3 regions of the Caloramator sp. genome follow, and region 3 is predicted to be linked to each of the others. Evidence: predicted binding sites of a transcription regulator. Region 3 holds the regulator's gene; each other region holds the start of a gene.
What was found. Region 3 encodes Rex, which represses fermentation and respiration genes when NADH is low (regulators of the CRP and FNR family bind a similar motif). Its sites were predicted from a motif close to ATTGTTAANNNNTTAACAAT; they were not measured.

Region 1 (10,310 bases), on a different contig from region 3:
GCGATTTAACAGACGAGATAAATAGCTGCCACGATAATAAAGAAGCTATCCTATCAAAACTTACACCAGTTGGTAAACTAAAATAAAGAAATAATGCCTACTGCCTTATTCAGATTGTTTACAAACCTACTTGTTAGCTAAAGTATGAAAAAGCCCCATGAAAAGGGTAGGACTTTTTCAAACAAAGAAAAGCTTAGAATTGCTTTGCGAAATGAACCGATTCCTTAAAATCCTTCATGGGGCTAATCAATATATAACTTTTTCAACAAAAAGAAATAAGGCCAATTAGCCTTATTTCTTTATATACATTAAATCATAGTATTCCTTAACCATTCTTGCAGCTGAGAACTTTTCTTGAGTTGACTTAATGCTTTCTCTCATCATTTCTGCCCACTTAGCCTTATTTTCATAGTAAGTTGGAACAACTTCATTTAAAAGAACATTGTATAGGCACTTAGCATCATGTGCATCTAATTCTTCAAGTGTTTCGAAGTCGTCAACACCCTTACCATCACCAAATTGCCATCCGTTTACTCCATGGTTGCAAGCTTCTGGCCACCATCCATCTAATATACTGCAGTTTAGAACACCGTTCATAGCAGCCTTCATACCTGATGTACCTGATGCTTCTTGTGGTCTTCTTGGGTTATTTAACCATATATCGCATCCTCTTGTTAACATTGCACCTATTTCCATATCATAGTTTTCTAAGAATACAACGCTGTTTGGATACTTCTTAGCATACTTAACTATATCAGCTATTATACCCTTTCCTGTGTAGTCGTTTGGATGTGCCTTACCAGCAAATATTATTTGTATCTTTCCACTTTCTAAATATGGAGCTATTAGTTTTTCATCAGTGAATATAAGGTTACTTCTCTTATATGGAGCAGCTCTTCTTGAAAAACCAATTAATAACTTATCTGCATCAAGTTTAACACCTGTTCTCTTTTCAACAAAAGCAATTAATTCCTTTTTAATTTCTTGGTGAACCTTAAGTAGGTCTTCACCTTCTTCATATGCTCTTCTTATTCTTGCATCTTGCCATGTACCATTGTGTACACCATTTGTAATACCAAGTATCTCTGGTCTTCCTTCAACAAATGACCACATTTCATTTGCTGTTTCCTTATGAAGTTGAGCAACACCATTTGCTATTCTTGACATTCTAAGTGCTGCAACTGTCATATTGAATGGGTCTCCACCAAGCTTCTTCATTTGCCAATAATCTAAATGTAGATAAGCTCCCATATATTCAAGTAATCTGTGTGGATGAACTTCGTTTCCTGCTGGAACAGGAGTATGAGTTGTAAATACTATTTCTTCTCTTGTTGCTTCTAATGCTTCATTGAAGCTCATTCCTTCTTCCATCTTTTCTCTTATAAGCTCAAGTCCTGCAAATACTGGGTGGTTATCGTTGAAGTGATATACATCAACATCTATTCCAAGCTCTCTTAGTGCTCTAACTCCACCTACACCAAGTATTATTTCTTGAGCAACTCTCTCTTCTGCAAACCATCCATATAGTTGTGCAGTAAGTAGTCTATCTGAGTTTTCATCTAAATCTGCATCAAGTAGGTATAATGGAATGTTTCCAAACTTTTCACATTTCCAAACCTTTAGCCATACCTTTCTATCTCTTATTTCAACTGGTACCTTAACTCCTGTATCTTCTAAGAAGTCGTATTCATAAACACGATAAGTGTCAACAGTCTTTCCATCTTCTCCTATGTATTGATCAACATAACCTTGCTTCCACTTAATACCTATAGCAACCATAGGAACTTCTAAGTCCTTTGCTGCCTTTATAATATCTCCTGCTAATATCCCAAGTCCGCCTGAGTAAATCTTAAAGTTTGTATCAAGACCGTATTCCATACAGAAATATGCCGCAGTTGGTAACTTCTTGCTCATTTCTTATCCTCCTTAAACGTTTAATTAATCTTACAAGGGTTATTATACACTATACTTTTAAAAAATGCAATCGATTGCATACAAAAAATTTTAAAATAAAAGAAATTTATACAAGATACATAAAATTCATTACACAATTCTTTCAAACATAGTATAAACATTTAATCTATTTCCCCTAACAAAACCTATAAGTGTTATATTGCACATCTTTGCCAAATCAACTGCCAAAGATGTTGGTGCAGAATGAGAAACAATTAATGGAAGGTTTATTCTTGATGCCTTAATTACCATATCCGATGATATCCTTCCAGATGTGATTATATATTTATCATAAAACTCAATTCCCTTCTCAAGTCCATAGCCTATAACTTTATCAATAGCATTATGACGACCTATATCATCCATTCTAACAATTATATTATTCCCACATAAAGCAGCACTATGTACTCCACCTGTCTCTAAAAACAAGCTGCTCTCTTTATTAAATTTATTAACATTACTTAATATATCCCCTGATAAAAACTTTTTATCGCTCTCTACCTTTTTTAAATTTTCACTACGCATTAGGCTTATATGAACGCTTCCCCTTCCACATCCTGAGGTTAATGCACTCTCTTTTCTTTTTATTTCTCTATTTTTATCCACAAGATTTATATAAACACCTTCATCTAAAACACTTATATTATCTATTTCATTAAACGTTTCAATAACTCCATCAGTCTTTATAAATCCAACTGAAAGCTCCTTTAAATCTTGAGGCAGGCACATAAGTGTAGTAAAATAATAGTTATTTATATATAAATTTATAGGTCTTTCAACAATTATACTATCATCCTTTTCTATTTTTTCTCCGTCCTTAAAAACACATATTTTTTTATAGCTTATAACATCCATTAAAAAATTCCCCCATTTTTTAATTTTTTCAAATCTTCTTTGTAATTTAAATTAGTAAACATATCCTCCTTAGATATATATCTTTCAACCTCTTCATCGGATGTATATAAAGCTCTACAATCCTTCACTACATCCATTATCTTAAATCTCTCACTATCTATTGCCTCCCTTAATTTTCCCTTTATATCTATAGAATAAAAGGAGTATAGAGGCTCAAAAAATCCACCCTTTTGAGTTATTAAACATTCAACCTCTCTTTTATTTAAAACCTCAATCAAATATTTAATATAATCTAAGTTAACAAAAGGCATATCACATCCAATAACAAAAACATACTGTGACTTAGAGCTTAAAAGAGCTGTATAAATTGCACCAATTGGGCCACAATTCTTTATAACATCCTCAACAACTCTATATTTTGTATTAAATTTATTTTTATCATTTGTAATAAAAACTATATCATCAAATACTTTATTTAGCCTTTCTGCAATATCTTCAATTAATAACTTATTATTAATTACTATTTTACTTTTATCAAAACCCATTCTTGTACTTTTGCCACCACAGAGAATAGCTGCTGTAGAAAACTTTTTCAAAAAACCACCCCTTAACCAAAGTGCCATGAAAAAAAACTATTTTTCATGGCACTCATTAAAAATTAATCTATAATTACATTTTTAATCCTTTATTTACTTCAACTTTTGCTGGAATTCTCTTTAGTGCTAAATAGTACATAAGACCAATACATACTGCCCCGCCAACAATGTTTCCTAAAGTTACAGGAATTAAATTTTGTATCATTGAAGCAATTGATATATGGGATAATTTTTCAGCTGTGAAATGACCTATTTCTACATAAGCTGGGTTAGTTTTTGCAAATAGACCTATTGAAAAATAATACATATTTGCAACACAGTGTTCATACCCTGCAACCACAAAGGCCATAATAGGAAACCATACAGCAAATATCTTGTGAATAACATCCTTTGCACCATAAGACATCCATACCGCTATGCAAACTAATATATTACATAGTATACCACTTGTAAAGGCTTTATTGAAGGGTAAACTTCCCTTATATGCTGCAACCTTTAATGCATAGGCCCCAAGCTTACCACCATTTACATCAAGTCCACCTGAAGCAAATATTAAATATGATATTATTATTGAACCTAAAAGATTGGCAAAATAAACAAAAAACCAATTCTTAAACATCTTTTTAAGCTCTACTTTACCATCAACAACACCAACCAAAATCATTGTGTTACTTGTAAAAAGTTCTCCTCCCCCAAGTAATATCATCATAAGTCCAACTGGGAAGACCGTACCCGCCACCAACTTTGCTACACCAAAATTTTCTATTGAATGGCTGGCAACAGCAGAAGAATAACCTCCAAGTGCAATAAAAGCACCACCTATAATTCCTAAAATAATCATTTGTAGAGTCTTAAGCTTTGATTTTTTTATACCAGCAGCAATTGTTTCATCAACAATTTCATTTGGTACTAACATTCTTTTTTCCATACAGCATCTCCTTTCTATTGATAAAATTATAACAAGGGAGAGAACCTCCCTTATTATAACCTATTTATTCTTACAGTGCAAACCTTTAATTCCGGTTCCTTTGTAACTTCATCCAATGCTGTATTAGTTAAAGTATTTGCTTCCTTAAAGTGGAATGGCATAAATACTACATCCTCTTCTATTCTCTCTGTAACCTTTGCTCTAACCTTTACACTTCCTCTTCTTGATGTTACCTCAACCATCTCTCCATCCTTAATACCAAGCTTTGAAGCGTTCATTGGGTTTATTTCCACAAATGACTCACCAACTATATTCATTAAACCTTCATTCTTGCCTGTCATTGTCATAGTATGATAATGATATAGAACTCTACCAGTTGTAAGTATCAAAGGATATTCAGAATCTGGTGTTTCTGCCGCCTCTTTATAATAAGCTGGTTTAAACAATCCCTTACCCCTTGCAAATTTTTCTACGTGAAGTATTGGTGTTCCACTGTGATTCTTGTCTAAAACAGGCCACTGTAGTCCCTTTCCCTCAATTCTTTCGTAGTCTATACCCCTATATTGTGGAGTAAGCTTTGAAATCTCCTCCATTACATCCTTTGATGAATTTAGGCTGCATTCATACCCAAATCTTAGCATCAATTCCTTAATAATTCTCCAGTCCTCTCTTGCTTCTCCTACATTCTTTATTGCTTTTCTAACCCTTTGAACTCTTCTTTCTGAATTTGTAAATGTTCCATCCTTTTCAGCAAAACTTGCAGCAGGTAAAACAACATCAGCAAGCTTTGCTGTATCTGTTAAGAATATATCCTGAACAACAAGGAATTCTAAGGATTTTAATGCTTCTTCTACGTGCTTTATATCTGGGTCTGAAACCATTGGATTTTCTCCCATAATATAAAGTGCCTTTATCTTTCCATCGTGTACTGCTTTAAACACTTCAGGAACAGTCAATCCAACCTTATCTGAAAGTTTAACTCCCCAAGCCTTTTCAAATTTTTCAAGGTTTTCCTTTACAAATACCTTTTGATAACCTGGTAATACGTCTGGCAGACATCCCATATCGCAGGATCCCTGAACATTATTTTGTCCACGAAGTGGATTAACTCCACAGCCTTCCTTACCAATCTTACCACATAGCATAGCAAGATTTGCAACTGAATACACGTGCTCAATACCTGATGAATGTTGAGTTATTCCCATTGAGTATACTATACTTGATTTTTCGCTCATTGCATAAAGCCTTGCTGCTTCTTTTATAAGCTCTGCCTTCACTCCTGTTATCTCTTCTACCTTCTCTGGAGTATATTGCTTTACTATCTCTACAAGTTCATCAAAATTTTCACATCTTTCTTCAATAAACTTCTTATCTTCAAGGCCTTCATCAATTATCACATTCATCATTGCATTAAGTAGTGCGACATTAGTTCCAGGTTTTAGCTGCATAAACACATCTGCGCCCTTTGTCAATTCTATTTCTCTTGGATCTGCTACAATAATCTTTGCTCCATTTAATTTTGCCCTTTTTATATAAGTTGCTGTAACAGGATGTGTTTCAGTAGTATTGGAACCTATTATAAATATACAGTCTGCCATCTCAAGTTCTCCTATACTATTTGTCATAGCACCGCTTCCAAAGGTTGTAGCAAGACCTGTAACAGTTGTAGCGTGGCAGAGTCTTGCACAGTGGTCTATATTATTTGTTCCAATTACAGCCCTCATAAACTTTTGGAACATATAGTTATCTTCATTTGTACATCTTGCAGATGCAAAGCCTGCAATACTATCTGGGCCGTACTTTTCTTTAATCTCCTTAAGTCTTGATGCAACATAATCTAATGCCTCATCCCACTCAACTTCAACAAATTCTCCGTTTTTCTTTATAAGTGGCTTCTTCAATCTATCTCTATGGTTTATGAAGTTGTATGCAAACCTTCCCTTTACACACATAAGACCTTTATTAGGCTCTGAAAAACAAGGTTCTACACCTACTACCTTATCATCCTTTACAAGTAGATACATCTGGCATCCAACACCACAGTAGGAACAGGTTGTTCTAACCTTTTTAACCTCCCAAGCTCTATACTTGTCCCTCTTTTTAACAGTTAGAGCTCCAACTGGACATACTGCAACACAGTTACCACAAGAAACACAATCAGACTCATATAATTTTCTATCAAAGGGAACTGCTATATGAGTATAAAATCCACGTTTTGCAAAACCTATGGCACCAGTACATTGTAGTTCATTACATACCCTAACACACTTTCCACAAAGTATGCACTTATTTTGATCGCAAACATAAAATTCATTGCTATCGTCTATTTCATATTTTATTTTTTCACCACCATACTTGTCCTCTTTAATGTCATATCTATAGCAGTAATCCTGTAATTTACAGTCTCCAGCCTTTTCACAGGTCAAACAATCTAATGGATGGTTTGAAATTAAAAGCTCCAACACTGTTTTTCTTGCCTCTATAACGCTCTTTGATTCAGTATGTACAACCATTCCCTCCTGAACAGGAGTTGAACAGGATGCTAAAAGGCTTCTTGCTCCCTCCACCTCTACAACACATATTCTGCAAGCACCGTGGGGCTTTAATCTTTCATCGTAACAAAGAGTTGGAATATCTTTTCCAATCAATCTTGCAGCTTCAAGTATTGTCGTTCCTTCTTCAACTGAAATTTTTACTCCATCAATGGTTAGGTTTATCATATAATCCCCCCTAAATACTTGTTAAATAGTTAACACACCACTCATATTTTACCGTTAATTGTAATTTTTCGCAATATTATTTATTGTTATTATATTTTTTATTAATTAAAATTAACAAAAATTTATTTACAATAGTACAAAAAATAAAATGTTAATTATATTACAGGGTAGTACTGCTCAAATAAAGAAAAGTATAGATTTTCTTAACTTCTATAAAAATATAAAAAACTAAATAGGAATAATATATAAACATCTCAGTAAACTCTTAAAGTTATTAACTTTGTATATTCCTTTTTTTATAAAAAAAATATAAAATAGTAAAAGACACTATATTTTGAAGGGAGAAGAAAATATGCTATATTCATACCTAAAAGGCTTTAACCAAGTAGTAGTACACGGAATCAAGAAAAACAAAATAAGAATAAACAAAAATACCAGAATAAAAATATTCCAACAGGATATTAATCACGAAATACAAAGAATTAACCTTTGTGGAGACGACATATGTATAAACATAAAAGGTCATATTGATATTAAAAAGCAATGCTATATTTTAATAGAAGGATATTTGCTTAATGTAAATTACTCTCCTCTATTTAAAACAGATGAATTTAATCTTATTTATGCCTATGATGGCCCACTGGGATATATTTATAATAAAGAATTTACAGAATTTTATGTTTGGTCACCTGTGGCAGAAAAAATAAACCTTTTACTTTATAAAAATTTTGACCCAACTATAGATGAAGAACCCGAAGTATATAAAATGGAAAAATTAGATAAGGGGGTTTATTATACAAAAGTCAACGGTGATTTGGATGGAATTTTTTATAATTATGAAGCCTTTGTATATGGAAAAAGAAACATTGTAGTTGACCCATATGCCTATGCAGTTGGAGTAAATGGACTAAGAGGTGCAGTAGTTGATTTAAAATCAACAAATCCTGAAGGGTTTGAGGAGGATAGGTATATTAAATTAAATACAAACGTTGACGCTATAGTTTATGAGCTCAGTATAAGGGATTTTACAATTGATTCTACAAGTGGTGTAAATCTTAAGGGAAAGTTTTTAGGCCTAACAGAAGAAAACACAAGCTTTGAGGAAATTCAAACAGCCCTTTCCCATATAAAGGATTTTGGTATAACACACGTCCAAATAATGCCTATGTATGATTTTAGCTACAAAAGTGTTGATGAAAAATATCCTCTTGATAAATATAATTGGGGGTATGATCCTCAAAACTACAACTGTCCAGAAGGTTCCTATTCAATAAACCCATTTTCACCAAAGAGCAGAATAATAGAACTAAAAAAATTAATTCAAAAACTACATAGCATTGGAATTGGAGTTAATATGGACGTTGTATATAATCATATGTATGAAGCACAGCAGACACATTTTGAAGGATTAGTACCAGGTTATTATTTTAGAAAAAATCTTAATGGAAGCTTTATAAATGGAAGCGGTTGTGGAAATGACACAGCATCTGAAAATTATATGATGCGAAGATTTATAGTAGATTCTGTAAAATATTGGACTAAAGAATACCATATAGATGGATATAGGTTTGACTTAATGGGACTTCACGATATAGATACAATGAATCGTGTAAGAGATGAAATATTAAAAATAAATCCAGATGCAATGATATATGGAGAGGGTTGGAACATACCAACAGGAATAGAAGAAGAAAAAAGAGCAATACAGAAGAATTCAGGTAAACTCATAGGGATAGGTTTCTTCAATGATACAATTAGAAATTCCGTTCGTGGTAGTGTATTTGAATATAAGGAGAAGGGTTTTGTAAGTGGAGCCTCAGGTCTTGAAAATACAATAAAGGAATGTGTTAAAGGACTTCCTAATCTTTATGTAACACCTTGCCAAAACATAAACTACATATCCTGCCACGACAACCATACTTTATGGGATAAACTAAATATATCTAATGCAAAGGATAGTTTTGAAGATTTAAAGAGTATGCATAAATTGGCCTACGCAATTGTTTTAACATCACAGGGTGTGCCCTTTATTCACTCTGGAGATGAATTTTTAAGAACCAAAAAAGGTGTTGAAAATAGCTACAACGCAAAGGATGAAATAAATAAGGTGGATTGGAGTCTTAAGGTTAAAAACATTGATGTTTACAATTATCTAAAGGGACTTGTTAATTTTAGAAAAAAACACCCTGCCTTAAGAATGAAGGATAGAGAACTTATAGAAAAACATATTGAATTTTTTGAATCCCCTAAAAATACTGTTATGTTTATGCTAAAGGACTATGCCAACTATGATAGTTTTAAGGATATAATTATAATTTACAATGCAAACAATAATACAGTAAAGCTTAATCTTCCTGAAGGCAATTGGTACTTATATATAGATAAAAACAATATATATGATACTCCACACAAAAGCTTCCAACTATCAATAGAAATTCAGCCACTTTCATTAACAATACTTTCAAACACAATTTTATAATTAAACTAAAACCTCTACCCTCTGTCCTCACAATATTAACTAATCAACTGTACTTTTTTGAAAATTAATGTTATTATATAATTATTATCCATAAATTATTTTTATAAAGGAGGTACTATTATGATATCACAAAGATTATTCGAAAAACTAAACGACCAAATGAACTTTGAGTTTTATTCATCACATATTTATCTTGCTATGTCTGCATATTTTGAATCAATTGATTTACCTGGATTTGCAAACTTCTTTAGAGTTCAAGCAGAAGAAGAAAGTTCCACGCAATGAAGTTCTATTCTTACATAAACGAAATGGAGGGAAGGATTTTCTTTAAAGGAATACCTGATGTAGAAAATGAATATAGTTCTGCCCTTGATGCTCTAAAGGCAGCCCTTGAACATGAAAAGAAGGTAACTAAGAGAATATATGAACTAATGGATATTGCACTTGAAGAGAGAGAACACGCAACAATGAGCCTCTTAAAGTGGTTTATTGATGAGCAGGTTGAGGAAGAAGCTACCGTTAATTCACTTATTAAAAAGCTTGAAAGAATAGGTAATGATGTAAGTGCTCTTTATTCTCTCGATGAGCAACTTTCCACAAGAGTATTTACTCCTCCTACTAATGCATAATAAGGTGCCCTTCACCTTGTGAGATTGTTGACAAACCCACTTGTTAGCTAAAGTATGAAAAAGCCCCATGAAAGGATTTTATTGGGCTCTTTCATGAGCTTTAACAATTCTTAGCTTTTCGACTTTGAAAAAGTCCTAAATTCGGCACAG
Region 2 (10,310 bases), on a different contig from region 3:
CCACATACTGCTGGGAATGGATTTTCCTTCTTTATAAGTTCAAGTGCCTCTGTATATCTTCCCTGTGCCGCAAGCTTTATATATCCTTGAATACCAATATGGGCTGGGCATTCTGCTTTGCAAGGACTTGAACCAGTCTCTAACACTACCCTTCTATTAGTACGATAATCTACATTCCACTTGTCAGGTCCCCATTCAGTATCATAGGGAAGTTCTCTTTTCTTCTCAGGAATAGGATTTTTAGAACACAACTTTTGACCAAGTTTTAAGGCATTTGTTGGACAGTTTTCTACACACTCTCCACAGGCAACACACTTATCCTTATCAACCTGAGAAACATAGTTTGAACGCACCATATCAGGGTTTACAAACATATTTGCAATTCTTACAGCAAAACATCCACAGCCACAGCAGTTGCAGATAGCGTGAGTTTTTCCTGGCCCATCTGTGTTTGGAATGCAATGCATCAACCCATTTTCTTCTGCTCTTTTTATAATTTCAAAGGCCTCTTCACGAGTAATCTGCCTTCCTCTTCCTGTTCTAATATAATATTCAGCTGCATGTCCAAGTTGAATACACATATCCTCCTTTAAATGGCCACATCCCTCTCCCATTGCCTCTCTTGCGGTACGGCAGGAACAATCAGAAACTGAAAAAATTGTGTTTTCATTTAGATATTTTGAAATTTCTTCAAAGGAAGCCCTTCTTGTTTCGCCTTCAATTGCGTGTTCAATTGGAATTACACGCATTGGGCCAAGTCCTACTGGCACATTACCTGCCGCCTTAGGTCCTCTCTTTTTACCATATGCATCAAAGGCCATACCAAGCTGTGGATATTTTTTTGCGTTTTCTTTATTGTTAACTATCATCTCCATATGACCTGGAACCCAAATCTCGTGCCAAAACTTATCCACTCCATCAATTTTATTTACAAATGCTGCTCCAGCTTTTGCTAATTCCCAAAGTAACCTTTCTGTCTCCTCTAAAGATTTGCCACATTTTTTACTAATTTCTTCTGCACTTTGTGGTTTTCTAAGCTCAAGGCACAATCCTACCTCTGCCATCTCCTCAGTAATTATAGGCTCTAATATTTTGTATTCTGGGTCATTTGGAGTAATTTCATCCTTTGAACCACGCTTTGTTCTGCTTATCTTGTTTGCTAAATCAAGTACCTTTTCTTTTACCATAATTTTATCCCCCTTCAAAAATTATTCCTTCCAAGCCTTTACCTCATTTCTTAACCAATCTATCCATTCATCAAACCCCTCCCCTGTTTTTGCAGAGATTGGTATAACCTTTATGTTTGGATTTAATTTTTTAACACGCTCCTTTACCTTCTCAATATCAAAATCAAATATACACATTGCATCAATCTTATTTATTAAAAGAACATCTACAACTGAAAACATCAAAGGATATTTTAGTGGTTTATCATCTCCCTCTGGAACACTTAAAATCATTGCATTTTTTGAGGAGCCAGTATCAAACTCTGCTGGGCAAACAAGATTTCCTACGTTTTCAAGTATAACTAAATCAAGTCCATCTGCCTCAAGTGCATCTAATCCTTGTTTTGTCATATCTGCGTCAAGATGACACATTCCTCCTGTATGTAACTGTATTACCTTTGCACCAGTTTTTGCAACTAAGCTTGCATCAACATCAGAATCAATATCTGCCTCCATAACACCTATCTTCATTTCATCCTTTAATGCTTCTATTGTTCTTAAAACAGTAGTAGTTTTACCTGAACCAGGTGAAGACATAAGATTTAGTAAGAATGTCTTTTTGTTTTTTAACTCTTCCCTGAGTTTATCTGCTTGTTTATCATTATTAGAGAAAACACTTTCTTTAATTTCAATAATTTTATAGGTATTCACACTCCCGCACCTCCATCTATAAAATATTTATGAAAATAATAATTAAAGTAGCACATAATATATTTAAAGTTTAAAATAAAACTTATATTACAAATATTCTACAAATTTTAAAGATTTCCTTTTCAACTTTGATAAAAAAATGACTAAAAAACACCTTTACTAAATTTCTTTCAATAAGTCTTGGCTTTTATGCTTGTGCTATGGTTTATGTATCTATGATTGAAATTTTCTCTGAAGCACAGTAGAAACAAAAAAGTTGAGGTATTAAGTACCTCAACTTTTTTGTTTCTATTAATGTTTTCCACCTATTTTGCAGGCAATAGCTTCATTTTCAATTTCCTTTGATATTATATCTGAATATTTTTCTTTGTTCTTTTGAAGCCAATTATTTGCATAAGAACAACTTGCTGTTGCCTTTAATCCTTTTTCTCTTAAAAATTCTGCAACAACCTCCATCATTTTTGAGGCTATACCCTGTCCTCTCAAAACTGGATTAACATAGGTATGGTCAATATCAACTTCTCCATTTTCTTTTAAAACATAAGTTGTCTCTGCCATTAATTCACCCTTATCATCCACACTATATATACGTCCATCTTCAAATTTCCAATTCATATTCTGTACCTCCTTATATAAATTTTAAATAGTTATATTACTTTTTATGCAATTTATCCTTATAATAGCTATCTGAAAGGTAAAGTGCACCTAATGGGTTGTGTGCCAATACTCTATCCTTAACTGCAAAAACAGTCACAGGTGCCTCTGAATATTTTATAAACAACGAATCGTGACCTACACAAAGCCCTAATATTATATTTAAATCTGTTTTTTCATTGTTTAAAAACATCGCTTGTCCTATTGGATTACAAATTGCTTCAAAGTTACCTGGTCTAACTTTTTGATGTTCTTTAATATTCAAAAATTCTTTAGGAATACTTCCGTTTTTACATATAATAGAACATACCTCAAATCCATTTTCCTTCAGTATTTGAGCTAACTTTTTAGCTTCTTGGTTTAAACCAACACAAAATGCGATTCCTAATTTTTTAAAATCACATTTATTTGCAAAATCCATTATTTCTTCAAGTCTGGTTTTTTTACAATAACCCTCTGCCTCCACCAAAGCAGAATTATAAGCTAATTTATAATTTTCCTCCTGTAAATATAATTCCTTAAATTTCTCAACTTCTGCAGTTTCATTACAAGGACAGTTTGAGGGTGTTTTTTCTAATTCTCCTCTTCTACAATAATGTTCATTACAGGATGCACAAGTATACATTTACTCACCTCTTAATATTATAAATTTAACTATTAATAGCTCTATTTAGTTTATCTAATATTTCATCTAATTCTATACTATATTTTTCTGTTACAGATTCTAATGAGTCAAATAGATGAGAACACATAATACATACACCTGCTCTCTCATCATACATATGAAAAACATCTTCTGTCTCTGGATATTTTTCTAAAATATCAAGCAAAACCATATCCTTTTTAATACTCATAATTCCTCCTAAAAAATGAACATTGCTTTTAATTTTATTCTAACACATAAATCTATTTTGTAAAGGTTATTATCTTATGCCAATAATGTAGTGATTGATATTACTATCTCTTTTTTATTTTAACTTTATTAATTATAACGTATAATAACAACATACATAATTGATAATATTTTTTAAAGTTATGCAACTAAATAAGTTTATTATTTATCTAATAAAGTGAATGAAACAATATGTGCACATATTAGACTACACTTAGAAGGGAGTGCAATAGTTTGGAAATATCGTTGATGGTTAAAAAGGCTAAAAAAGGAGATGAAGAAGCCTTTATTAATCTTATGAAGCAGTATGAAATAGTTCTTTATAAAGTTGCAAAACGTATGCTTATTAATGAAGATGATGTCGCAGATGCACTTCAAGATACAATTATTACAGCATATGAAAACATAAAAACACTTAAAAATGAAAAATATTTTAATACTTGGATATGCAAAATTCTCATTAATAAATGTAATTCTATTTTAAATAAGAATAAAAAAATTATCCCTGTAGAAGATATATTACCTCAAAAGAATAAAAACAATAACGAATTTTTTAAAGTTGAATTAAATGATGCACTAAATACTTTAAATAAAGAATATAAATTGGTGTTAGTTCTTTATTACATTGCTGGCTTTAACATAAGGGAAATAAGTGAATTAACTAATGAACCTGAAGGTACAATTAAATCAAGATTATCAAGAGCAAAAACCATTTTGAGAGAGAAATATTTTTTAGATAATGAAGGAGTGATATTAAATGAGATATGATTTTGAAACTGAATTATCAAAGGTTTTGAATAGTGAATGTACAATTTCTGATAAGGTTAGAACATCAATAGATAATGCATATGAATCAATAAGAAAGAAAAATAAAAGAAAAAAATATTTTAAAAATACAATTGCTGCTGCTATGTGTTTACTTATGGTTTGTGCTATTCTATCAAATGATGTAATAGCAAGTGTAATAAAATCATTTTTAAATTTTAACGACAAAGGTATTGAAACAGCTATTAATAATGGTTATATAAATAGAACAGAATCAGAAACAACTAATAATGATATATCAATAAAATTACAAAGCTATTTTGCTGATTCTAATAAAATAGGTATAAGTTTTAAAATAAAAATTGAAGATTTATCATTATTAAAAGGAGATATAGAAAAAATATACTTAAGTTATAGCATTATCGATAAAAATGGTAATTATATTGGACAATCTGGTTATACTGAAGAAGAAAATTTAAATATAAAAAAATCAATTATATCAAGTATAGAAGACAAATTTGAACTACTCAATTTAGAAAATGGTGAAATACAGTATGACACAATTCTTGAATCCTGTGATAGTTCTATACCTAAAATAGAAGAAGCAGTTATAAAAGTAGATAAAGTCAACATATTATATAAAAATAATAAAACTTCAATAAAGGGTAACTGGACTTTAAAATTAATACAAAATAATTTTGAGTATGTTAAAGAATATAATTATAGTGCTTTAAACAGTATACCGAATATAGATATAGTTTCTATTAAAGCTGAGCCTACTTCACTTAATATTATCTTTAACGTAAATCAAGTATATGAAAATAAAGAGTTCCCTATAGACAATCTAATACTTATCGATGAAAATGGCAACGAATATAAAACAAATATCTGTTCTATGAATACTAATGACGGCAAAACTACAATATCAACTAATTTTAAAATAAGCTCTTACGAAGAACACAAATTGTTAAAACTAATAATACCTAATTATGGACAAATAAAATTACAAAAAAAAATAAATTAATAAAAATAAGTGATATGACAACCATATCACTTATTTTTATGTGATTCAAGCCATATTAAAATATCCCTCATAACTTCATCACGATTAATTTCATTTAACATCTCGTGTCTTCCGTTTTTGTAGAACTTATACTCTATATCCTTAATTCCTAATTTTCTATATCTTTCTATCAGCCATCTAATAGTTTTGCAATTATTTCCTACTGGATCAAGTTCACCTGCAAAAATATAAATAGGTAAGTCCTTTGGTATTTTAGCCATATTCCTATTTTGATGTATCATCTTGAGTCCCTTTAAAAAGTCGTAGAAAAAGCTTGATGTAAATACTGTTCCGCAAAATGGGTCATTTATGTACTTTTCTACCTCTTTTTCATCACTGCTCAACCAATCAAACTCTGTTTTTGTGGGCTTAAATGATTTATTATAATTTCCAAAGGATAGTTTATTTAATAAGTTACTCTGCCATCTCTCACCTTTTCTTTTCATCTCAAGTTTTGCAATAAGTATTCCAAATTCCAATAAAAATCCCTGTTTACCTGCAGTTCCTGATAAAATTACTCCATCTATGCTATCACCATACTTTTGAATATATCCCTGTGAAAGAAATGATCCCATACTATGTCCCATTAAATATACTGGAATATTAGAATATTCTTTTTTAATAATATCATTTAATTGTTTCATATCCTCTATCATCCAGTAGAATCCATCTCTGCCTATATAACCTACATTTTCAATACATTTAGCTGTTTTGCCGTGCCCCCTATGGTCATTTGCGTACACTACATACCCTTCGTTAGTTATAAATTCTGCAAATCTCTCATATCTTGCAGCCGTTTCAGCCATTCCGTGTGCTATCTGAATTACACCTTTAATCCTTTTATCCTCATCTGGAAGCCACTTGTATGTAAAAATTTCTACATTCTGCTTATCTTTAAATGTAAATTCCTCAATCCTCACATTACCCCCTCCATCCCCTAATTTTATAAGGTACATTTCTTGTTTTAGTTAAAAATTATTTTATATAAATTTATTCTAATTTTATATACTTTTATCAATATATATTCGTGTAAAAATTTATTATTCCTTCTATGTAATGAATTTTTACCTATTTATATTTTTGTTAATACTTTAATTTATAGCATATAAACTATTGAAAAAATTCCTTCTCAGCTATAATTTTTAAATAAACTAAGAAGGAATCTATAATAAATTCTAAAAAAATACTATTTCAACTGTCTGATAAAATCATCCCAATCCTGCTTTCTTATTGATTTTGTTGCATTATCATAAAAACAATAAGCAGGATATGGATTTAAGGTTTATATACTCCTCTATAACCTATATATCCTGCTAAAATATATGCAATTGTCTTTGGTATCATCAATAATCCTATCATTGGGTTTATATTATTAAAAAGTATTACAGGTATATAACAGGCGTAAGATACAAAAATCATAATACTTATCCATCTAAAGGTTATATCTTTAGCCTTTTGTGCATCAATATACATCAAAGAGGCAACACTCAAGCCTTGAACTGCAAGAGGGATATTTCTTATAAGAGACCAAATATATGGCTGGTTTAAACTTGACCAATTATTTTGAGGTAAAAATAAAATAAATATTCTTAAAATACCTAATGCTATTAAAAAATAGTGAAATATTCCAAACTCCTTGTTAAATCTATATCTCCAAACATATAGAAAAACAATGTAAAATAATGTTACCGTAATTGCTGTCGCTAAGGCACCATATCCAACTAATACCGAATACTTTTCTATTCCCCCTAACATATATGCATATGCTCTAAATCCAACGTGTCCTGTATCTCCAAGAGCAAGTAAAAAGAATGCTAAAAGTAAATATCCCCCCACTTTTTGTTGCTTATTTTTTAATTTTTCTTTATTTAATTTCATCTTTACAACCATTAACCATATTAAAAATAAATAAGTAATATTAAATATTATCTCTATCGTACCTCTTAAATTCTCTGACATAAAACTCCCCCACAAAAATTAAATTCATATTATATAAATATTTACTAAACTATTAATTAAGTACATTTTTTAAATTTATTTGCCTTTAATTAATATGTTATAGAGTTACAAATACGATTAAAAAAGTTGGGTATATATCCCAACTCTCCTTATATATAATGTATTTTATCCCAAAGCCACATCTAAAAGCATCATAACAGCAAATCCCATCATAGTTCCTAATGTGGCTATATGCGTATGTTCTCCTGCCTGTGATTCTGGAATAAGCTCCTCAACAACTACAAATATCATTGCACCGGCTGCAAAGGATAATGCATAGGGTAATATACCTTTCATATAGACAACTAAAGATGCACCAATAACAGCTGCAATTGGCTCTACTACCCCAGATGCCTGACCATACATAAAACTTTTAAATCGTGATAATCCTTCTCTTCTAAGTGGAATAGAAACTGCTGCTCCCTCTGGAAAGTTTTGAAGCCCAATTCCTATTGCAAGTGCAATCGCCCCTGCCAAATTAGCCGATGCATCTCCATTATTTAAAGCACCAAATGCAACTCCAACCGCAAGCCCTTCTGGAATGTTGTGCAGTGTTATAGCAAGTACAAGAAGTATGCTTCTTTTTAAGCTTGTCTTTATCCCCTCTGCCTCATCTGAAAACATATGTAGATGTGGCATAAACATATCTACTGCTCTTAAAAAGAAGCCTCCTAATAAAAATCCTATAACAGCAGGAACCCAAGGAATAATTCCCATATTCTCAGCCATTTCAATGGCTGGATTTAAAAGAGACCAAAAGCTTGCAGCAATCATAACTCCTGCTGCAAATCCAAGCATTCCATCTAATACTTTTCTATTAAGTTCTTTAAATATAAAAACCATCCCAGACTCTAAAGCTGTTAAAAACCAAGTAAAAAGTGTTCCAAATAATGCTAATATTACTGGACTAAATTTAGAAAAATTCATAATATCACCTCACTATAAAACTCCATACAAATACCTCTTTAGAAAATTATTATTTGTTAACAATTATATTGCTTTACAAATATTATTTCAAGAAAAATAAGTTTTTAAATAAGACATAAACAATATAAACATTTCTATAAAATAAAAAAACCTTGAAAAAACAAGGCTTTTTAACATATTATTGATATTATCTCATATCCTTTTCAGTATAGTAAACAAACCCTATTGCACCTGGACCTACGTGTAGTCCAATTACAGGACCAATATCTATAATATCAGCTTTAACTCCAAGCTTTTCTTCTATCAATTTTGAAAGGTCTAATGCCTCTGCATAGCAATTGATATGATGAACAACTATTTCCTTAAGACCATAAATAGAACTATCCTTAACTAACTTATTTATCATTGCAGATACAGCATTTTTCTTCGTTCTAACCTTAGTTAGGATTGCAGTTTTTCCATCCTCAACTGTTAATATTGGAATAATCTTTAAAAGATTACCTATAAGTGCTTTAGCACCACCTATTCTACCACCTTTTTTCAAATATTCAAGATTATCTGGGATAAATAGGAATCTGCTTCGTCTTAAGTTTTGCTTAACTAATTCAACAACCTCATTTAGTGTTTTGCCTTCCTTTGCAGCTCTTGCACCAACTATTGCTGCAAAACCAAGCTGCATACAATTTGACCTTGAATCAATAATTTCTATTTGAGCATCCTTATATTCTTCAAGAACCATCTCTTTTACCATAAGTGCTGATGAATATGTACCGCTCATTTCTGATGAAAGAAATATACAAACAAGGCTATCTCCATTGGCTACAGCCCTTTTCATTTCCTCTAACATTTCTCCGATGGAAGGCTGTGAAGACTTAGGTATTCCCTTTTCTTCCATCATACGATAAAAATCTTCATTATTGATATCAACTTCCTTCACACTCATATCATTCCAAGATACACTAAGTGAAATTTTTTTGATGTCTAATTCTCTGCAGATTTCTTCACTTAAATAACTTGTACTATCCGTCAAAATTTTTACTGCCATTTTATCCTCTCTCTTCTTTTAAAATAATGTTTTAATATAAATGTTTCTTACATTTTATGTATATTTTAAAAAAATTTTAATAATTTTTTTCTTCTTGTTGAAATTTTACCACACAGTCAAATTTTTTTCAATCTTTTAAAACTAACTATATATATGAACTTTTTTCACACAAAAGTAAATACTACTTATTAATTTAATTAAGATAAAATATAAAAGGAGAGCTATCATTAGCTAACTGCCCTTTTATAATATATAATATTCAACAATTTATATGAATTTTAATATTTACTTCATATACTTATCAAGGAATGCAAATACCTTATCTAAATAACTCTTTTCTTCAAATTGTGGACCACCGTGTGATGCACCATCTAAAAGAACAAGTTCAACCTTATCTTCCCCTAAAACCGATTGTAGTTTTTGTGCAAAATTAATGGATTGTTGCACTAGTACATTTGCATCTTGTGTCCAATGTTCTATAAAGAATGCTGGGTCATCAGCTGATATATATGTTTCTGGGTTTGCCTTTGCAACAAGGTCTTTTGCTTCCGTAATTAACTTTCCAATATATGCAGATTCAGGTGAAGATTCACTGCTTGTTTTCCCAAATCTTGGTGTTATGCCTGATTCCTCAAACTGGCTATCCATTTCTAAGAAATTAATTGGTCCAAACCAATCAACAACTGCAGTTACATCATCTGAAACATCTGCATATCCAAATGAAGTATCATAAAGTTCATTTGTACCTCCTGTAGTTCCTGCAATTGATGCCAAGTTTCCACCTGCTGAATCTCCCCAAAGTGCTATCTTATCAGGATTTAAATTGTATTTTGAAGCATTTTGTCTTATAAATCTTATTGCTGCCTTTATATCATTTACAGCTGCTGGAAATATAGTCTCTCCTGATAACCTATAATCAACAGAAATAACTGCATATCCTCTATTTAATCCTTCAAACATAGCGGCTAAATCTCCACCTGTCTTATTTCCCATTTTAAACGCTCCGCCATGTATTGCAATGATTACTGGGAATGGTCCATCCCCTTCATTCGGTAGATATATATCTAATTTTTGGCTCTGTGACTTATC
Region 3 (10,310 bases):
AACAGCCATAAAATTAAAAAAGTTTGCCTCTTCAAGTACTTTTATAATAATAAACATTCCTAAAAGAAGACCTATTGTGTCCCAGCTAACAAAGGACATTGCATCATTTAGAGATAAAACACCCGATGCAATTATTATTAATGCACCAATTAGAGAAATTAAATATTTTGGAAGTTTTTCAAGCATCAAAAGTATATAGGTTGCTGAAAACGTTATTAGTGCAATTGTCATCAAATCCCCCCTCAAATGTATTACTAATTAAATTATACAAAAAATTAATAAAATTTGCACTAATTTTGTTTAAAAAGATAGAAAAATATTCTGTTATGTCATAAAATTAACTTAAATTGTCTTTACTGAGTTTATAAGCAATATTTTTAGAAAAACAAAGTTTTATTTTAGAAAATTATGGTATATAATAGTAAAAAAGATTTTTTAATAAATAGAGTTTTAAAATCTATGGTGGTGGGTATATGAATAGTTTGGCACTTAAAATTGCTTGGGATGTACATAAAGATCAAAAAAGAAAAGGTTCAAATGCACCATATATAATTCATCCTGTAGAAGTTGCTGTTATAATTTTGGAAAATGGTGGTGATGATGATTTAGTTACAGCAGGGCTTTTACACGATACATTAGAGGATATAACATCTGGAAGAATGGAACTTTTAAAGCTTATAAAAACAAATTTTCCCAAGAGGGTTGTTGATATAGTTTTATCTGTAACAGAACAGGAAAAATTATTGGTTAATAGAAGTTTAACAAGAAGTGAAAAGATAAATACTTGGAAAAAAAGAAAACAAGAAGCCATAGATAAATTAAAAAATGCGTCAATAGATGTAAAGATTGTATCTTGTGCAGATAAGTTAAGCAATATAAGAAGTATGGTTGAGGACTATAACACTATGAGAGATAAATTATGGGTAATGTTTAATGCAGGTTATGACGAGCAGAAGTGGTACTATTTTCAGCTATTAGATGTATTTTTGGATTTAAAAGCATACCCAATGTATAAGGAACTACAGGATAAGATTGATTATATATTTAAATAATTCTAAAAACTATCCACAAACTTATTAACATATGTGGATAAAATTAACATTATAGGAGGACAAATGTGAATAGTAATTTAAATAATTCAATTATGGATAAGTTAACTAAGATATGTATTTTTAAATCTATATCCAGGTTAAATATAAAAATGGCAATTGAAGATGGAGCAAAGACAGTAGAGGATGTTAAAAAAGCTACTGGTGTAACAACTGGTTCCTGCAGAGGAAAAAGATGTTCAGAAAAAATTCAAGAACTTATAGATGAATATTATAAAAATTTGGAGGACTAAAATGAGGCAAATAATAGAGTATCTTGAGGAAAATCCAATCATAGCAGCTGTAAAGGATAATGCTGATATTGAATATGTTATAAAAACAGATGTAAAGGTAATATTTATGTTATTTGGAAGTATTCTAACTATAAAGGATACAGTATCTTTGTTAAAGGAAAAAGGAAAAAAGGTTTATGTGCATATAGATCTTGTAGATGGATTAGGCAGAGATGAGGAGGCAGTAAAGTTTTTAAAGGGGGCAGGTGTTGATGGTATAATTACCACAAAGCCTACTTTAATAAAGTCAATTAAAAATGAGGGTATTGCGGCTATACAAAGATTATTTATGCTTGATTCACGCTCTTTAGAGACAGGAATAAAAAGCATTGTTGAGGAGAGGCCGGATGCTGTTGAGATAATGCCAGGCCTTGTAAGCAAAGTTATTGGCATAATCCATAAAAAGATAGATATACCTGTTATTGTTGGTGGATTAATATGTGATAAAACAGATATTATAAATGCACTTTCTAATGGAGCGATTGCAATTTCAACATCTAAGAAGGAACTTTGGAATGAGTAAAAAGAGGTGTCGTTTTCGACACCTCAATCTGTTTAAAAAGTTATATATTGATTAGCCCCATGAAGGATTTTTTGGACATCAGTTCATTTTGCTAAGCAATTCTAAGCTTTTCTTTGTTTGAAAAAGTCCTACCCTCGCGATGCCATCGTCCTGATGGCCGCTCGGCTCGGCACGTTTTCGACACCTCTTTTTTACATAAAAAAAGCCCGGGGGGGATCCCGGGAAATGGGTAAATGGGTTGGGGTTTGTTTGTTGCCGCATAATTATAATAACATAAAATATTAACTTTGTGTATTAAATTTTTGTAAAAAAATGATGTAAAATGTCGAACAAAATCAACTATTGTTTAATAGTATAGATTAGGGGTGAAATATATGGTATGTATGAAACTTTTTCAAAAACCAAATAACGATAATATTAATTTACAGGATATAGATAACTTAATTTATTTAAATAAAAATATTTTAGTAGTTCAAATGGAAAATCCGTGTACCTGTTGCCATTATGAAATTCTCAAAAAAATGAAGATTAGAAGTCTGTTAATAAGTAATTTTTTATTTAAAAGGATAATTGATGTATTAGAAGAATTGGGTTATACTGCTCAAACAACATTGACAGATGAAGGTGATATATTAAAGATAAGGTGCACGTCTTTAAATAATAATATAGAAATTTTATATTGTGGAGTAATAATTATGGATAATTTTGATTTAAAAATAATAGATAATTTTATTCCTATTTTATTAGGGGATGATTAAGGTGGTATCAAAAATATTAAGAAATATACATTTTCAAGCATTACTCGCAAAAGTTCTTGTTATTTTAATTGTATATGTCCAGGGAATCAGTATTTTAAAATTTTTTGCTTTTGCAAAAAATTTTTCTGATACTGCTATAATTGCTTTAGATATGGCGATTGTTTCGTATATAGTTGATCAAATATTGATTAGTATGCTTAGAAGATATATAAATATTTATGTATCAATAAAAAATAAAAAAACAGCCGAAAATATAACTATATTTGAAAGAGGTTCAAATAGTATTCAAAAGGTTATTTTGACTGTATCAATAAAATCTAAAAGTAAATTTATACTAAACCTAATAAAAAGCATATTAAAAAATGATAAATTAATATTAAAACTAAAATGGGCCCATGATACTTGGTTGACTTTTCAAAGAGTAAACGGTCTATTAACAATGAATCCAGATGCTTTATTCTATGCAGAAACTGACGGACTTTGTATAAATTTATTTGACCCGGTACAGCTAGATGAAGTTGAAGCTGAAATAATAGATACACCTTTATTAATAAGTTGTGATATGGGTGATAAGACAGAGGGAGAGATAGTAAGCGAAATAAATTTAATAAGCAACAGCAGAATAAAGAAGAAACTTTTAAATTTAATAGTTTCTCTTTGGTTGGACGTATTTTATGTTCCTCACAAAATAAAGGTTGTATAAATAGCATTTTGGGGTATAATTAAAATGAAAATATATAAGGAGAGATACAGATGAAGGATTTGATTGTTATTGGAATAGAATCAAGCTGTGATGAAACATCTTGTTCTATTGTTAAAAATGGAAGAGAAGTTCTTTCTAATATAATATCTTCACAGATTGACATTCATAAGAAATTTGGAGGAGTTGTTCCTGAGGTTGCCTCAAGAAAGCACGTTGAAGTTATAAGTAATGTGGTAAAAGAGGCAATAGAGAAGGCAAATATATCCTTTGAAGATATAGATTTAATAGCTGCAACATATGGTCCTGGTCTTGTTGGTGCTCTTCTTGTAGGATTATCCTATGCCAAGGGATTAGCATTATCCTTAAATAAACCCTTTGTTGGAGTAAATCACATAGAGGGCCATATAGCAGCAAACTACATAGCACACAAGGAATTAGAGCCACCCTACCTATGCCTTATAGTTTCCGGTGGACATACACATCTTGTTCTTGTTAAGGACTATACTGAATTTGAAGTATTAGGAAGAACAAGGGATGATGCAGCAGGAGAAGCCTATGATAAGGTTGCAAGAGCTTTAGGACTAGGTTATCCAGGAGGACCTCTAATTGATGCCTTAGCAAAAGAGGGAGATGAATATGCAGTAGATTTTCCAAAGGCATACCTTGAAGATGAAAGTTTTGATTTTTCCTTTAGTGGACTCAAATCTGCAGTTTTAAACTACTTAAATAAAATGCAGATGACGGGAAAAGAAATTAAAAGGGAGGATATTGCAGCAAGTTTTCAAAGGTCTGTTGTTGAGATATTGACTGAAAAGGCAATAATTGCGGCAAAAAAATATAATATGAAAACAATTTGTCTTGCAGGTGGTGTTGCAGCAAATTCTAAGTTAAGAGATACATTAGCAAAAGAATGTAAAAAAGAAGGAATTAATTTTTACTATCCACCGATTAGTTTATGTACAGATAATGCTGCAATGATAGCAAGTGCAGGATATTATAATTATAATGCAGGGCTTGTGTCGAATTTAGGGCTCAATGCATATCCTTCATTAAAAATAGGACAAAGATTGTAGAATTTGTGGATATTTTGGATATGTTAACATATTAAGTGTGGATAAAGTGGATAAATCTGCAAAAGCTCCACAAAACAGCCTGCAAAACCTGTGGATAATATTGTGGACAATGTGGATATAACTTAATTTTTTGAAAAAAATAAAGATAATTAATTTTAGATTATCTTTATTTTTTATTGTATTATTGCAATTACATAAAAAGGAAATGAATAAGTAAAAGAAGAAATAAAGAGAAAATAATAGAAAAAAGTCAAAAAAGTACAAAAAAAGCTTTCATTTTAGCAAAATATGTTATATTATATAATTAGTCATTTAGAAAAATATCTATAATTTTTGTGTTGAATTAGGGGGAAGTCGAATGAATTTTGATAAATACTTCCAAAGAGGTGTTAGGTATACCCTAATTAACACCGACGATGATTATGCTTATGATGTGATTGCGGCGTTTATATCGTGGGGAATTAGAAATAATAGAAAGTGTTATTATTTTGTCGATAGAGATGTTCTAACAAGCCTTGATTTTTATTTAAGGCAGGCAAATATGGATATGATTGAACTTATTGCGAGTAATAAATTAATAGTTCAATCTTCTCAGATTTTCTTTGAAAATAATAATGTAAATTCAGCATATCAAAACATCAAGGATATGGCAAAGGATGCAGTTATGGATGGATATGACGGAATAGCCATAATTTCCGATAGAGAAGCCTTTTGTCATAGCGATTATGATGAGGAGTTTTTATATAACTATGAAAAGGAATTAAACGATATATTTGAAAAATATCCAGTTTCAGCTATAAGCTGCTATAATATAGACAAATTTGGTGTTGATGCTCTTTTTGCAATAACACATTTAAATCCTAATTTTATATATAAGAACAACGATGAGGTATATGTTCATATAAATGATGAAGGGTTTTTCACAAAGGAAGAAACATTAGGAATTGTACAGGAATTTTTAAAGAAGAGAGAAAAGGTAATAAGAGAAAATAAAGTATATAAATTTATAAGCAAATTATCTGGAGAATTGTCCTATAAAAAGGATGAAGGTGAGATACTTGAGACAGCATTAAACATAATATGTAGTTCTATTTCAGCAAATAGAGGTTTTGTTGTACTATTTGAAAACAATGATTTGCCAAAGGATTTTAATTCTGACTATGTAATATCTTATAATATTAATGATGATATAGTAAATACATATAAACAGCATATTGAAGGTGGAACTTATAATCCAAAGGTAACTTTTTCAAAATTAAACTGTTTAGTATATCATACTAAAGATATATCAGGGCCAATAAAGGATGTTATGCAAAAGAACAATATATTGTCTTGTATAACAATTCCGATAAAGTTTGATGATGATATATTAGGATGTATGTGGCTTTCAAGTCAAGACAAGTATTTCTCCTTTGAAGATAGTTCTGAGTTTTTATATATGGTATGTCAAACGATAGGCAAAATGCTTGTGGAATATAGAAGGTATAAAAAGATACAGGACAGTTTAATTCAATCAAGAAAGATGCAGGCATTAGGAGAGTTAACCGGTGGTATAGCCCACGAATTTAACAATATATTAACTCCAATATTGGGATATATACAAATTTTAAAAAATAACATAGACGACCCTATACTTAATAGATATATAGAACTTATTGAGGAAAGCGCAAAGGATGGAGCAAAAATAGTAAAAAGAATACAGGAATTTTCAAAGCAAAAGCATAAGGAAAAGGAACTTTGTGATATAAACAGGATTATTATTCAATCTGTTGAAATTACAAAACCAAAATGGACCTATGAATCTCAAATAAGTAAGAAGAGTATTGATGTAAAATTAGATTTAAAGGCAAAGGGATTTGTTGAAGGCACAGCTACTGAGCTTAGAGAAGTATTTGTTAATATAATCTCTAATGCCATAGATGCTATGCCAAATGGCGGATTCTTGAGTATAGAGTCATTTAATAAGAAGGGAAATATAGTGGTAAAAATAAAGGACACTGGAGTTGGTATGACTGAGGAAGTTAAAGAGAAGATATTTGAGCCCTTCTTTACAACAAAAAATGAAAGAGGAAATGGACTTGGGCTTTCTATTGTTTACTCAATAATTGAGGAAATGAATGGACATATAGATGTATCAAGCCAAGTTAATGAAGGAACTGAATTTGAGATCAAACTGCCTGCAAAGGGTGCAGGATTAAGCAGAGAACATCTTAATGAAAGTTGTGAAGAAAAGCAAATTTATAAAATATTAGTTATAGATGATCAAGAGCCAGTTGCAGTGGCAGTATCAGAGATGCTAAAGAGTCTTGGACACGACTCGGTTTATGTAGTTGATGATAGGGAAGCCCTTGAACTTATAGAAAAATATGATTTTGATGCAGTAATGTGTGATCTTGCTATGCCAAATTGCACAGGTGCTGAGCTTTCTGAAAAAATAAAGCAGAAGAAGGATATACCAGTAGTTCTAATGACAGGATGGCTTGGTAATCTAAATGATTCTGATAAGAAATATATAGATGATATAATACAGAAGCCCTTTTCAATTGAAGAGCTTAAAGATACAATCCAAAGAATATGCAAAAATAAAGTGGGCAAATAGCCCACTTATTCTTTAAATAATTCAGATTCGTTTAATCTGTAGCTCAATATCATTAAACTTTCACTTAGATGTACATTTTCTACTATAACATCATCTGGTGCATTTAAATCCGTTGGAGCAAAGTTCCATATACCTTTAATTCCATTTTTAATCATTATGTCTGCAACCATTTGTGCGTGCTCCTTTGGAACACATATAATACCTATATCTATTGGATTTTCCTTAAGGTATGTATCTAAACAATCTACATCCTTAACTTCAATATCCCTTATTTTAATTCCAATAAGCTTTGGATTTTTATCAAAAATAGCCTGTAGATGGAATCCTAACCTTTCAAACTTTGCATAGTTTGCAACAGCTTGCCCTATATTACCTGCACCAACAATTATTGTTTTATAATTCTTATCAAGTCCAAGTATTTTTCCTATTTGGTCATATAAATCCTTAACGTTATAACCATATCCCTGTTGCCCAAAGTCACCAAAACAGTTTAAATCCTGCCTTATTTGAGAAGCTGTAAACCCTATTCTTTCTGAAAGTTCCTTTGAAGATATCCTATCTATATCTTTTCTTAAAAGTTCACCTAAATACCTATGATATTTTGGCAATCTTCTGATAACTGCCATCGAAATTTTAGTTTCCTTTGCCATATAGCTTCACTTCCCATCCTTATAATTTTCCCCTATCATATATGTTATAATATGCAAGAATTAATGTCAATTACCTAAAAAGTATTGCCTTAAAGATGGGTTAATATTAAAATTAATCTGTTAAGCTATTTTAAGTTGAGGTGAAAAAATGGCAATTCTTTATGTTAACAATATAAAAAAGTCTTATGGAGTAGATGTAGTTTTAGATGGTGTAAACTTAATAATAAATGAAGGCGATAAAATCGGATTTGTTGGAAGAAATGGTGCAGGTAAAACTACTCTTTTTAAAATAATAACAGGTAGCATAAAGCAGGATGAGGGGGAAATAATTCTACAAAAGGGAAAGACTCTTGGGTATCTTTCGCAAAACTTAGACATAGATGAAAATCTTACTGCCTTTGAAGAGGTTATGAAGGTATTTTCAGATATAAAAGAGATAGAAGAAAGAATGAGGCAGATTGAAGGGGAGCTTTCAGATCCAAATTCTGACCACGAAAGGCTTCTAAAGGAATATGGAAGGCTTCAGGTGGAATTTGAAAATAGAAATGGATATAGCTGTGAAAGCTATGCAAAGGGTGTACTTATTGGACTTGGACTTCTTGAGGAGGAAATAAACAAAAAAATTTGTTATCTATCAGGAGGACAAAAAACAAGAGTAGCTCTTGCAAAATTGCTTTTAAAAAGCCCTGATGTTCTTTTATTAGATGAACCAACCAACCATCTTGATTTAGAAGGAATAGCCTTCCTTGAAAATTTCCTTAAGGAGTATAAGGGAACTGTGCTTATTATTTCCCACGATAGATATTTCCTTGATGTAATAACCAATAAAACGGTTGAAGTTTTAAATGGTAAAGTAGAAGAATATGGAGGAAATTATTCTTATTTCATTAAAGAAAGAAAAAATAGAATAGAGCAGAGGGTAAAGGAATACGAATTAAAACAGAAGGAAATAAAAAGGCTTGAAGAGATGATAGAAAGGTTTAGGTCCTTCAATCGAGAAAAAAGTATAAAACAAGCAGAGAGTAAAGAGAAGATGTTGTTAAAATTGGAGGAAACTTTAGGAGATAGACCAATAACCTATGAAGAAAATGTAAAGATAAGTTTTGATACAAGAATAAAAAGCGGTAATGACGTTCTCCAGATTGAAGAACTGTCTAAATCCTATGGAGAGAAGGTTCTTTTTAATAATATTAATTTAATGATTAGAAAAGGTGAAAAGGTTGCACTTATAGGAGAAAATGGACGTGGAAAAAGCACACTTTTAAAAATAATAAAGGGTGAAGTACAGCCTGATAGTGGATATATAAGGCTTGGCAGAAATGTAGAGATTGGATATTATGACCAGGAACAAAGGGACTTAAATCCTGAAAAAACAATATTAGATGAGGTTTGGGATGAATTCCCACAAAAAACAGTCAGAGAAATAAGAAATGCACTTGCAGCCTTTCTCTTTAAAGGAGACGATGTGTTTAAACAGATAAAGGATTTATCTGGCGGTGAAAAGTATAGGTTAAATCTACTTAAGCTTATGTTGAAGAAGGCTAATTTTCTACTTCTTGATGAGCCTACAAACCATTTAGATATATTAACAAGGGAGGAGCTTGAGGATACCCTTTTAGAATATGATGGAACTATTTTTGTAATATCCCACGATAGATATTTCCTAAATAAAGTTGTACAAAAGATATGCGAGCTTGAGGAGAACAGTATTGTTGAATATCTTGGAAATTACGACTACTATATAGCTAAAAAAAATGCAAAGGAAGATGAAATAGTAGTTAATGAGGAAGGAAAAACAAAAACCCAAATAGAGAAGGAAAAGAAAAAAATAAAGCAGGAAAGGGATAAGATTAGAAATTTAAAAAATGAAATTAAAAAAGTAGAGGCAGAAATAGAGAAAAAGGAAAAAACTATAGCAGAGTTAGAAGAGGAACTTTGCAAAGAGGAAGTCTATACAAATCCTGATAGGACAAGAGATATAAATCAACAAATAATTAATTTAAAGGATGAATTAGAAAAGTGCTATGAGATATGGGAAGAGCTTTTAGCAAATATTGAAGAATAAAGAAAGCACCTAATTATGTGTAAATGTTAGCTTTAATTAGCAAGTTACACATAATTAAGGTGCTCTTCTATATTATAGTGAACTTTAAGTTGATAGAAAATTGTGAAAACATTATAATAAATATGGGGAATGCAAAAATGTTATTGATTTAACAATGGGGGGATAATATGGAGAACATATCTTTTGAAAAGAGGGACAATGTTGCAGTTCTAAAGATTTCTCGTCCAAAATTTCTAAATGCATTAAATTCCAATACTCTACTTGAACTTGATAGTATCATTGAAGATGTAAAAAGGGATAAGGACATCTACGTTCTTGTTATAACAGGTGAAGGCAACAAGGCCTTTGTTGCAGGAGCTGACATAAAAGAGATGTCCAATATGTTTGTATTTGAGGCAAGGGAGTTTTCTATTTTAGGAAATAGTGTATTTAGAAAAATTGAAGAATTAGAGATACCAACCATAGCTGCAGTAAATGGATATGCATTAGGTGGTGGATGTGAATTGAGCCTATGCTGTGATATTAGAATTGCATCTGAAAATGCAAAATTTGGGCAAC

Region 1: fdhF (formate dehydrogenase subunit alpha) is a predicted target of Rex. The motif match lies at 7,070-7,089, and genes of this name have one in related genera.
Region 2: hypB (hydrogenase nickel incorporation protein HypB) is a predicted target of Rex. The motif match lies at 2,005-2,024, and genes of this name have one in related genera.

What each region holds. Positions count from the first base shown of each region.
Region 1 covers NZ_JAIHAO010000026.1:16,308-26,617, reverse strand. The annotation lists gene JG776_RS08840 (cytochrome b5 domain-containing protein) at 1-86, shown strand, start outside; gene glgP (alpha-glucan family phosphorylase) at 292-1,914, opposite strand; gene fdhD (formate dehydrogenase accessory sulfurtransferase FdhD) at 2,044-2,808, opposite strand; gene JG776_RS08825 (molybdenum cofactor guanylyltransferase) at 2,808-3,404, opposite strand; gene JG776_RS08820 (formate/nitrite transporter family protein) at 3,478-4,332, opposite strand; gene fdhF (formate dehydrogenase subunit alpha) at 4,386-7,052, opposite strand; gene pulA (type I pullulanase) at 7,405-9,531, shown strand; partial or broken gene JG776_RS08805 (ferritin) at 9,652-10,160, shown strand.
Region 2 covers NZ_JAIHAO010000006.1:60,249-70,558, reverse strand. The annotation lists gene JG776_RS03635 (FAD-dependent oxidoreductase) at 1-1,187, opposite strand, end outside; gene hypB (hydrogenase nickel incorporation protein HypB) at 1,209-1,877, opposite strand; gene JG776_RS03620 (GNAT family N-acetyltransferase) at 2,169-2,492, opposite strand; gene JG776_RS03615 (DUF1847 domain-containing protein) at 2,530-3,156, opposite strand; gene JG776_RS03610 (hypothetical protein) at 3,182-3,385, opposite strand; gene JG776_RS03605 (sigma-70 family RNA polymerase sigma factor) at 3,658-4,191, shown strand; gene JG776_RS03600 (DUF4179 domain-containing protein) at 4,181-5,212, shown strand; gene JG776_RS03595 (alpha/beta hydrolase) at 5,239-6,171, opposite strand; gene JG776_RS03590 (hypothetical protein) at 6,527-7,210, opposite strand; gene JG776_RS03585 (ZIP family metal transporter) at 7,376-8,179, opposite strand; gene JG776_RS03580 (DegV family protein) at 8,364-9,221, opposite strand; gene JG776_RS03575 (alpha/beta hydrolase) at 9,507-10,310, opposite strand, start outside.
Region 3 covers NZ_JAIHAO010000010.1:73,333-83,642, forward strand. The annotation lists gene JG776_RS05360 (SLC13 family permease) at 1-231, opposite strand, end outside; gene JG776_RS05365 (HD domain-containing protein) at 474-1,052, shown strand; gene JG776_RS05370 ((2Fe-2S)-binding protein) at 1,118-1,342, shown strand; gene JG776_RS05375 (glycerol-3-phosphate responsive antiterminator) at 1,344-1,904, shown strand; gene JG776_RS05380 (hypothetical protein) at 2,279-2,662, shown strand; gene JG776_RS05385 (hypothetical protein) at 2,664-3,365, shown strand; gene tsaD (tRNA (adenosine(37)-N6)-threonylcarbamoyltransferase complex transferase subunit TsaD) at 3,416-4,438, shown strand; gene JG776_RS05395 (ATP-binding protein) at 4,797-7,037, shown strand; gene JG776_RS05400 (redox-sensing transcriptional repressor Rex) at 7,043-7,687, opposite strand; gene JG776_RS05405 (ABC-F family ATP-binding cassette domain-containing protein) at 7,836-9,752, shown strand; gene JG776_RS05410 (short-chain-enoyl-CoA hydratase) at 9,920-10,310, shown strand, end outside.